Regions from separate parts of the Vibrio coralliirubri genome, predicted to be linked through region 1. Evidence: predicted binding sites of a transcription regulator. Region 1 holds the regulator's gene; the other holds the start of a gene.
The links. The regulator MetJ, encoded in region 1, represses methionine synthesis genes. The targets are predictions, from matches to a motif close to TTAGACNTNTANANGTCTAA.

Region 1 (5,706 bases):
ATGCGGTGTCTTTATTTCTTTTTTTAAACTACGTGTGGTGTGCGGCTTAGAATCGTATAGCGACACGGCCTACTTGAGGTTATCCCATGAAAGCTGGAATCCACCCAGAATACAAAGCAGTTACTGCAACTTGTTCTTGCGGCAACACATTTGAGTTCAACTCAACGCTAGCAAAAGAATCAATCCACCTAGACGTATGTGACAAATGTCACCCGTTCTACACTGGTAAGCAACGTATCGTAGATACTGGCGGCCGTGTTGATCGCTTCAACAAGCGTTTCGGTGCTCTTTCTAGCAAGAAGTAATTCTCGCTATTTAGACATGAAAAAGGACACTTCGGTGTCCTTTTTTGTTGCCTGCAATTTGAGAAAGCACTGACTTTCATTCAAGCTTCAATCCCGCCTCACGATAAGTTGCCTACCTTTCTATTGCAGGGCAATTCCTTGCGTATCTCTCTGCACCAAAATTCAGCTCGAAAGTTCAACAAGCGATAGTAATTTCAACTGCTCACTGGTCTTATTAGTAGTGAAATCTCGTTTTTTAATGAGACAGAGGCTCCAACCACCTAGGAACTTTGAAGTACATCCATTAACATGAACAAGATCCCCCAAATAATAATATCCTAGGAACCTACACCTATGTCTGAAGACAGCAGCCAAGCTCAATCCTCTCAAGAATTATCACCTCAAGAACAATTCCGTCAGCAAGCTCTTGATTACCATGAGTTCCCAATTCCAGGCAAAATTGCCGTAGAACTGACGAAGCCTGCAAACTCTGCAGAAGACCTAGCACTTGCATACAGCCCAGGCGTGGCTGAGCCTGTTCGCGAGATCGCACAGAACGTTGATAACGTTTATAAGTACACAGGTAAAGGCAACATGGTTGCAGTTATCTCTAACGGTACAGCGATTCTTGGCCTAGGTAATCTTGGCCCTATTGCTTCTAAACCTGTTATGGAAGGTAAAGCGCTCCTGTTTAAGCGTTTTGCTGGTTTAGATTCTATCGATATTGAAGTAAAACACCGCACAATCGATGAGTTCGTTGATACGGTTGCGAATATCGCAGATACATTCGGCGGTATTAACCTAGAAGACATCAAAGCACCAGACTGTTTTGAGATTGAACGTCGCCTGATTGAACGTTGTGATGTTCCGGTATTCCACGATGACCAACACGGTACAGCGATTGTAACGGCAGCGGGTATGCTGAATGCGATCGAACTTCAAGGTAAGAAACTTGAAGAGTGTAAGATCGTTTGTTTAGGTGCTGGCGCAGCAGCGGTTGCTTGTATGGAGCTACTGATTAAGTGTGGCGCTCAGCGTGAAAAAATCTACATGCTTGACCGTAAAGGTGTGATCCACACTCGTCGTGATGACCTAAACGAATACAAAGAGCTGTTCGCAAATAACACTGACAAGCGCACGCTTGAAGATGTTATCGAAGGCGCTGACCTGTTCTTGGGTGTATCGGGTCCTAACCTACTGCCTGCTGAAGCACTAACGCTGATGGCTGATAAGCCAGTTGTGTTTGCATGTTCAAACCCAGATCCAGAGATCAAGCCTGAGCTTGCACACGAAGTTCGTTCTGACCTAATCATGGGTACAGGCCGCAGTGATTACCCTAACCAAGTAAACAACGTACTTTGTTTCCCATTCATTTTCCGTGGTGCACTAGACGTGCGTGCGAGCGAAATCAATGACGAAATGAAGCTGGCGGCGGTTAAAGCGATTCGTGAACTAGCGAAAGAAGAAGTTCCAGCTGAAGTACTAGCAGCTGCGGGCGAGACTGCACTGGAGTTCGGTAAGGGTTACATCATTCCTAAGCCAATGGATCCACGTCTACTTCCACGCGTAGCACGAGCAGTTGCGGAAGCGGCTGTTGAATCTGGCGTAGCTCGTATCGAGATGCCTGCTAACTATATGGCTTAATAGCTGTTGCTCTATTGAGCGAAAAAGAATAATAAAAAACCGACTCATAGGAGTCGGTTTTTTTATGTCTATCATTCACAGCGTAGTCATAAAAACGCAATGCGTGATGTGATAAACAGGGTCAGCTATAACGAATCAATAATGAAGGCAGTGACTGAATTGTTTTTATTCTTCGTCAAACGCTTCGAACTCGATACCCATTTCTGTCATCAGTTTTTTCACTTCAGCAGGGATATCGTCAGGACGATCTTTACGAAGGTCTTCATCCGTTGGTAGTGGTTGGCCTGTGTACGCATGTAGAAAGGCTTCGCACAGTAGCTCACTGTTTGTTGCATGGCGTAGGTTATTAATCTGGCGGCGAGTACGCTCGTCAGTAAGAACCTTTAACACTTTTAGAGGGATAGAAACTGTAATTTTCTTTACTTGTTCGCTTTTCTTTCCATGCTCAGCATATGGGCTTATGTATTCACCATTCCAGTCGGCCATTGCGTACCTTCATCACTTTAGTTGTTAGAATAAATTAATAGTGGTGATTTTAGCGGGATTTACTGCCATAAGCAAAGACATATAGACGTCTAGAAGTGTTGACGTCTCACGTTTATGAAAGTAAAGTGAATAACATATATCTAACACAGCCGCAAAATGCCGACAAGCCGCTGTGATTCTCAGACGCAAAACTTGTAAGGAAGCACCTATGAGCAGCCGGAAGCCAGCAACAATCGCAGTACGTACTGGTATCGAGTCAGACACGCAACACCATGCCGTTGTCCCACCCATTTATCTTTCGACTAACTATGGGTTTCCCGCTTTTGGTGAAGTGCCAAAGTACGATTACACCCGTTCTGGTAACCCAAATCGTGGTTTATTAGAAACGGCACTGTTTGAGCTTGAATCAGGCAAAGGCGCGGTTGTGACTAACTGCGGTACTTCGGCGCTTAACTTATGGGTTTCGGCTTTCTTAGGCGGCGATGATCTTATTATTGCACCGCACGACTGCTACGGCGGTACTTACCGTCTGTTTAACACTCGCTCGCTAAAAGGTGACTTCAAAGTTCTGTTCGTTGATCAATCGGATCAAGCGGCACTGGATGCAGCGATCGCGCTTAAGCCAAAATTGATCTTAATTGAAACCCCATCGAATCCACTGGTTCGTGTGGTTGATATTGCAGAAACTTGCCGCAAAGCGAAAGAGGTTGGTGCTCTGGTTGCTGTCGACAACACGTTTTTGACGCCTGTGTTCCAAAAGCCTTTAGAGCTGGGTGCTGATTTTGTTATCCACTCTACAACCAAGTACATCAACGGACACTCAGATGTGATTGGTGGCGTTGTGGTTACTAAGACAGAAGAGCACGCTGAAGAGCTAGCATGGTGGGGCAACTGTATTGGTGCGACCGGCACACCATTTGATAGCTACATGACTTTACGTGGTATTCGTACGCTAGGTGCGCGTATGCGAGTTCACGAAGAAAGCTCGCGTGAGATTCTAGCGTCTCTGCAGCAACAAGATCTCGTTGGCACTATTTATCACCCAAGCCTTCCTGAACATCCGGGTCATGATATCGCGAAGAAACAGCAATCGGGCTTTGGCTCAATGCTCAGCTTTGAGTTTGCGGGCTCATTCGAGGCGCTTAAATACTTTGTTGATAAGTTAGAGCTATTCTCCTTGGCAGAATCATTGGGCGGTGTTGAAAGCCTGATTTGTCACCCTGCGTCGATGACTCACCGTGCGATGGGTGAAGAAGCATTAGCAGAAGCGGGTGTTTCTCAGCAACTACTGCGTCTATCTGTTGGCCTTGAAGATGCAGAAGACCTAATCGATGACCTCAAGCAAGCGTTTGAAAGAACACAGCGCTTTATCGCTGAAGGGGAGGGTTAATAATGGCAACCTTTCGCCAGCTACATAAATTTGGTGGCAGCAGTTTAGCAAACCCTGAATGTTACCAACGCGTGGTCAACATTCTTAGAGAATACTCATCAGCATCTGATTTGGTGGTGGTATCGGCAGCAGGCAAAACAACCAACCGCTTAATTGAGTTCGTTGAAGCGCTCGACAAAGATGGTCGTATTGCCCATGAATGCCTACAAGCACTTCGTCAGTTCCAGCTTGATCTGATTGAAGCACTGCTTGAGGGTGAGTCTGCAGCGCAACTAACGGGCACCATTCAACAAGAATTTACCGCTTTGGGTGAGCTAACGGCTCCCTTGAGCGAAGCACAAAAAGCAAAAGTGCTTGGACATGGTGAGGTTTGGTCTTCACGTCTACTCGCTGCTTTGTTGTGTCAGCATGATTTACAAGCCGTTGCTCAAGATGCGCGTGCCTTTTTACGTGCAGAAGTGGGCGCTCAGCCTGAAGTCGACCGCGCACGTTCTTACCCTCTGATTAAAGAAGCTCTGGCGCAGCATGCACATTGCCGCGTGGTGATTACTGGCTTTATGGCTCAGAACTGCGAGGGTGAAACGGTATTGCTTGGCCGTAACGGTTCGGATTACTCAGCGACCGTGATTGGTGCTTTGGCTGAAGTTGAACGCGTGACGATTTGGAGTGATGTGGCGGGCGTTTACAGCGCTGACCCTCGTTTGGTTTCGGATGCGTGTCTACTGCCTCTACTTCGCCTTGATGAAGCCAGTGAATTGGCTCGTCTTGCCGCTCCAGTGCTTCATAGCCGAACGCTACAGCCTGTGGCTCAAAGTGCTATGGATCTCAGCTTACGCTGCAGCTACCAGCCGGAGGCGGGCTCTACACAGATAGAGCGTGTACTGGCATCGGGTCGTGGCGCAAAAATCATTACCTCTCTGGATGAAGTGCTTATCGTGCAGCTGACCTTTGGTCACGGCCATGATTTCGACCGTCTAGAGAGTGAAGTGCTTGAAGGGCTTAAGCGCGCTCAACTGGAGCCGCTTGCTTATGAGCTTGAACCGGATCAACACTGCTTGCGTCTTGCCTATACGGAAGAGATCGCTGGTGGTGCATTAGAATATCTCCAAGACCATGCGATTGAAGCGGAAATTAAGCTAAAAGAAGGTTTCTCTCTGATTGCTGCAGTGGGTGCGGGTGTGACTAAGAACCCGAACCATTGCTACGGCTTCTACCAGCAGCTTAAGAGCTCACCGGTTGAGTTCATCTCAGAAGCGAACTCAGGCTTAAGCTTGGTGGCTGTGATTCGTAAGAGTGAAACATCAAGCCTAGTGAAAGGTATTCACTCTCAACTGTTCCAAGCGCAGAAGCGTGTTGCGATTGCCTTGTGTGGTAAGGGCAACATTGGTTCAAGTTGGTTAAGTCTGTTTGCTGAACAAAAAGCGGAACTTGAAAAGCGTCGTGGAATGAACTTTGAATTGGTTGCCGTGGTTGATAGCCAAACCTATTGGTTCGATGACCAAGGTATTGATGCGACCTCAGTGAGCAAGCGCTTTGACGATGAAGCGATTGCCAACAATGGGAACGACTGGTTAGAGCGTTTGGGTTCTATTCAGGGTTACGATGAAGCTGTGGTACTCGATGTCACCGCAAGCCCTGTGCTTGCAGCAAAGTACCTGCAAATTGCACAACAAGGTATCCATCTGATCTCGGCTAACAAGGTGGCTGGTTCTGCATCGAGCGAGTATTACCATCAAGTACAAGATGCTTTCGCTAAGATCAGCCGTCATTGGTTGTACAACGCGACAGTAGGTGCAGGCTTACCGATTAACCATACAGTACGAGACCTTCGAGAAAGCGGCGATGACATTATTGCGTTGTCAGGTATTTTCTCTGGCACTCTGTCTTGGTTGTTCCAACAGT
Region 2 (5,706 bases), 1.7 Mb from region 1:
TTGGCGTAACAGCGAACACTAAACGCACTGGCGGCGGTAGCGATGCAAACAACTTCAACGCAAAAGGTCTAACAACGGTTAACCTTTCTACTGGTATGGCGAAAGTTCACACCACTGAAGAGTACATTGCAGTGAAAGACATGGTCGCTATCACTGAGTTTGTTGTGGCTTACGTAACGCAATAATCGAATCCATTAGTCAGGTAGTCACTTCTATCTACCACAATGAAAAAAGCCGAGACATGAAGTGACCCCGTAAAGTTGGACATTTCTGTTAAGCGGCTTTCAAGGCCTGAGTTCGATATTCTATCGGAGTCAGGCCTTTTAGTTTCACTTTTATACGTTTGGTATTGTAGTACTCGATGTATTCTTTAATCTGCTCTATCAGAGCATCTGCATCTTCAAAGCTTTGGTTGTGATACATCTCGGTTTTGAGTAAAGCAAAAAAGTTTTCAGCAACAGCATTATCCAAGCAGTTACCTTTTCTCGACATGCTTTGCGTTAACCCACTCTCCGCTACCTTTTTCTGATACTGTCGATGGCGATATTGCCAACCTTGATCGCTATGTATAATTGGCTTTGAGTTGGGTTTAAGCGTTGATATAGCTTCCGTCAGCATATCTGTGACAAGCGGCAAGCAGGCATTTTTGGCCACTCTATAAGCAACCACCTCCTGAGTAAACAAGTCGACAACGGGAGATAAGTATACTTTCTGCTCTTTGACTTTGAACTCCGTGACATCAGTTACCCACTTTTCATCGGGTTGAGTCGCACTAAAATCTCTTTCAAGAACGTTGGGAGCAGCTTTTCCTGACTCTCCTCGGTATGAACGATACTTTTTAATCCTGACCGTCGATTTAAGGTTGAGCTGAGCCATAAGCCTTTGAACCGTTTTGTGATTAAGCACGAACCCCTGATTCTTTAGTTCCAAGTGAATACGGCGGTAGCCGTATCGCCCCTTATGTTCATGATAAATTGACTTTATCAACCGCAGCTCACGTTCGTAGCTATTTTGGCGCTTGCTCGTTTGAGCCTGATAATAAAAGACACTTTTTGCCAACTGTAGAGTGTGCAGTAAGTGCTTTAATGGGTACTTGCCTTTAAGAGTTAGAGCTATGACCGCTTTTTCTTTGTTCGACGGTTTTTTTTCTGCTCCAACTCTTCCAACTTTTTTAGAACGGCATTCTCGGTTCGTAAGTAGACCAACTCCTCTTTTAGCTCCTCAAGTGTCATTTCATTATCAGGCTTAGTGGTACGTTGAGGTTGCTGTTTCATTGAGGGTCTTCCTTTCTGGCGCATTTCGAGCCCCTTGATACCGAGCTCATTAAATCGTTTAAGCCAGACAGAGAGTATTCCAGGGGATGAGAGGTTTAATACAGCGCTAGTGTGCGTGAGAGACCATTCATTCGTCCACATTAAATTCAATGCTTTTCGTTTTGTTTGAGCAGTCGCGGCATGATTAGTTGGTAAAAATGAATCAGTACCATGGATGGCAAAGACTTGAGCCCAATACCGTATCTGCCTTGAAGAAATTGAATATTGTTTTGCTAAGTAGAGAGATGACGTGCCATCTAAGTATTGCTTAGCAATGATACATTTTAGCTCTCGGCTATATTTGGACATAAAAAGACCCCCAATAATTGGTGTCCAACTATTGGGGGTCAGTTCAACATCATCACGATGCTCGGCTTTTTTGTTGTTCAGGCAAGTATAGAAGATCGAATCTAAAAGCCCCTACGCTTCCAGAATTGGCCTTCGTCTTTTGCTACTAGGTCGAATGTCTTATCGGCGATGATGTTGCCTTTTAGCTCGACCGTCATGCGCCATTTGCCTAGCTTGTTCGAGACAGGTGCCCAGATAGTGTCACCTAAGTAGAAATCCCAGTCATTGTTACCGACATACTCTTCGCCATCGAACGGTTCGAGCACTTCACCTTTGTCTGTAGTGATGTTTGGGTGATAAATGCAGTAACGGATCTTCTCACCTTTGGCTTTTTTGATATTCAAGATATAGCCAAATTCCACGTCTATTTCAGCATCAACGATGGTGGTGAACTCTTGGATTTTTGGAAGATCTTTAGATTTGGAATCCCACGTTGTGTAGATCCCGTAAGATGTCATGTCGACCACAACAGAGCGCTTTGCCATTTCAATCTTTACCTTGCAGTTGTTCTATTAATTTAATTCTATTTGCCATTCAGCCACGCCAGCAAAGGAAAAACGAGGCTATTCTTGCCAGTCTTTCGCCATACGCTTAATCACTGAAGGTTCAATGTCGTGAATAGTGCCATATTGATCTCGGCAGACTTCGATAATTAATTCTGCTTTATATTTACGTGCAAGTTGGCGGTAAGCCTTCATTTCCCAGTGCTTAATAAAGGTATTCGAAACAACCACATCTAGCCCTTGCTTTAATCCGTTTTCCGCCGTGTTTTGGCACCACTCATGAGCTTGTTGCAGCTGCCTAGGATCAAAGTGGTACTCACCTTGCTCATTCACATAATACATATCGGCTTCGACATGCAATGCATCGTAGGTTTTTGCTTTTGTTGATTTGCCAGAACCGGGCAACCCTCGAATGAGTATTAACTTCATCTATCACTTTACAGGCTAATTCGAAAACATGAGTTTATCGTAAATAGTAACGAGTTTCTCTGATAACTGACTTTGCTCAGCATACGAAAACCAACTACTTACACGAGACTCCGATAATCACTGAATACAATGAGACTCCCCTCGAAGCGCGTGGATTGCTTCTGATAGAAAACACAAATAATTTACATCTATCCATTTTGCATATCGACAAGCGTATCAAACTACTATAGATTTAGATGTATAGACGTCTACATATCTAGCTTAGGGAGAAAGCTGTGCCTATTCGCATTCCAGACCAATTGCCAGCATCCGATGTTCTTCGTGAAGAAAACATCTTCGTTATGCCGTTATCAAGAGCATCGACACAGGAAATTCGTCCACTTCGAGTCTTGATCCTCAACCTAATGCCGAAGAAGATTGAAACTGAAACTCAATTTTTACGCCTACTATCGAACAGCCCATTGCAAGTGGATGTAGAGCTGCTGCGCATTGATGACCGACCAAGTAAAAACACACCCACTGAACACCTTGATAACTTTTATCGTCAATTTGAAATGGTCAAAGGAAGAAACTTTGATGGATTGATCATCACTGGTGCGCCGCTTGGCTTGGTTCAATTTGAAGATGTTATCTACTGGGACCATCTGAAAACCATCATGGAATGGGCAAACAAGCACGTTACTTCAACGCTATACGTGTGTTGGGCGGCTCAGGCTGGTTTGAAGTTATTGTATGATTTGCCAAAACGCACTCGTAAAGAGAAGCTGTCTGGTGTTTACAACCACGAGATACATAACCCATACCACCCTATTTTACGTGGCTTCGACGATACATTCCTGGCTCCCCACTCTCGCTACGCGGACTTCTCTCAAGAGTACTTAGCTGAGCACACAGACCTTGATGTTCTTGCGACTTCTGATGTTGCGGGCGTATATCTAGCGGCGACCAAAGATAAGCGAAACGTGTTTGTAACGGGTCACCCTGAGTACGACTCTCATACGCTTCACAATGAATACATTCGTGATTTGGGTGAAGGCATGGAGCCTGTGATACCAATCAACTACTACCCGAACAACAATCCAGACAACAAACCGGTTGCAAGCTGGCGTAGCCACGGGCACTTGTTGTTCTCAAATTGGCTAAACTACTGTGTTTACCAACAAACGCCTTACGATCTGGATCATTTCAGCGAAGACAACTTTACCAAAGACGATTAAGTTCTTTCTTCCGATTCACAAACACATAAACCGTGTTCAGTATGTTGTTAATAAAACGACGAACTGGACGCGGTTTTTTTATGGTGTGTGGGTCGCATTCCATAATAGATTTACGACTTCAATGGGTTTGATTTCATATGATGGGTTGGTGTTCATAAGGAGCTTTACATGCCTGCCAAGCCATCATTTTCAAATCCGATTTCGTTGTCCCGCCCTCTTTCGTTATCAAGTGTGGTACTACTTGCCTCGCTTTCCTTGGTCGGTTGCGTCTCTGTCACTGAAGGACCGCCAAAGATTGAAAGTGATCCTATCGCGATGTCTGAATCTCGAATCGAATTAGGTTTGGGCTATATGGGACAAGGCAATATGGTAAGAGCGCGTGAAAACCTTGAGCTCGCGATTAAACACGCACCTAGCTACTACCGTGCTCGACTTTCAATGGCGCATTACTACGAACAAGTGGGCGAAGTAGACGAAGCAAGAACCACTTACCGCAAAGCACTCAGTCTCGATTCTAGAAACGGTAATGTATTGAATAACTACGGTACATTTTTGTGTAAACAAGGCGAATACGAACAAGCCGATAAGTACTTCAATCGCGCCATCGACCAACCTTACTACTACTTGGTGTCTGCAAGTTATGAAAACGCGGCGTTTTGTGCATTTAAGGCTGGCAATACAGACCAAGCGAAGTACTACTTCAGCAGAGCGATTGACCACGATCCAAACCGCGTAAAATCGATACTACAATTATCAAAAATTGAAGTGAGTGACGCCGATTACAATGAAGCTCGACTTCGTTTATTCAAATTCCACCAGCGTTATGGTTATCAAATCCCATCTCTAAAAATCTTGGTCGATCTCGAAAACAAAGCAGGTAACAGAGCTCTTGAGAAGAAATATCAGAGTAAGTTAGATGAGTTGCTTTCTGCTTAGCGTATAGGCAAAAAACACAAAAAACGGGCTTGTTGCGTAAACAACAAGCCCGTCCGTATTTCAGTTTAACGCCTTAACTAAGTGCAGCCACTATTTAAGAGCAATCCACTCTTGTCTTTGCTCATCGTCCATAAAGGTCCACGCGATAAAGCGACTTACCTTCTGGCCTTGTGACATCTCGACGACTTTCACTTGTTTCGCTCGCAGCTTGCCCAGTTCTGAACGAACCATATCGACGTTATCTTTCTTAGAGATCAATGTCGTAAACCACAAAACTTGAGTAGCAAAAAGTTGACTCTCTCTCGCCATCTTCATAATGAAAGCGGCTTCACCACCCGGGCACCAAAGCTCGGCTTTTTGACCACCAAAGTTTAGGGTTGGTTTATCTTGCTTAGTTGATTTATCTAACTTAACTGACTTCTTGTTCGTTTCTGGCTTGAACGACTGACCGGCTTTCTTAGCTCGGTTCGCCGCTAGATTATCCAGTTTACGTTGTGAGCCCTTTTCCGCCTCTTCAAGAGAGCTGTGAAATGGCGGGTTACAAATAGTGACATCGTAACGTTCATTGTCCTTAATCACGCCCTTAAAGATAGATTCAGAGTCCGCTTGCAGACGAGCTCGGATCTTACCTTTTAGATTAGGGTTACTTTCCGCAATGAAGTTCGCTGTTTTGATGGAGACTGAATCAACATCTGTCCCTGTACAACGCCACTTATACTCTGTCGCACCAATGATTGGGTAGATACAGTTTGCACCAACACCAATATCTAGTGCTTTCACAGACGCGTGGTTATAGGGTTCACCTTGGCCATCGCTATTAAGGATGTCGGCCACTCTGTGAATGTAGTCTGCACGGCCAGGAATTGGCGGACACAAGTAACCTGCAGGAATATCCCAATGTTTAACGCCATAGTGATGCGCCAACAAAGCTTTGTTGAGTAGCTTAACGGCCAATGGATC

Region 2: a site for MetJ is predicted at 2,826-2,845, ahead of metA (homoserine O-acetyltransferase MetA). Genes of this name have one in related genera too.

What each region holds. Positions count from the first base shown of each region.
Region 1 is NZ_AP025470.1:245,719-251,424, forward strand. It holds gene rpmE (50S ribosomal protein L31) at 87-305, shown strand; gene OCV20_RS01125 (malic enzyme-like NAD(P)-binding protein) at 639-1,928, shown strand; gene metJ (met regulon transcriptional regulator MetJ) at 2,094-2,414, opposite strand; gene OCV20_RS01135 (O-succinylhomoserine (thiol)-lyase) at 2,623-3,804, shown strand; gene OCV20_RS01140 (bifunctional aspartate kinase/homoserine dehydrogenase II) at 3,807-5,706, shown strand, end outside.
Region 2 is NZ_AP025470.1:1,979,537-1,985,242, forward strand. It holds gene OCV20_RS09055 (M20/M25/M40 family metallo-hydrolase) at 1-185, shown strand, start outside; gene OCV20_RS09060 (IS3 family transposase) at 274-1,116, opposite strand; gene OCV20_RS09065 (helix-turn-helix domain-containing protein) at 1,113-1,622, opposite strand; gene OCV20_RS09070 (DUF3859 domain-containing protein) at 1,724-2,146, opposite strand; gene OCV20_RS09075 (ATP-binding protein) at 2,225-2,593, opposite strand; gene metA (homoserine O-acetyltransferase MetA) at 2,869-3,810, shown strand; gene pilW (type IV pilus biogenesis/stability protein PilW) at 3,979-4,746, shown strand; gene rlmF (23S rRNA (adenine(1618)-N(6))-methyltransferase RlmF) at 4,837-5,706, opposite strand, start outside.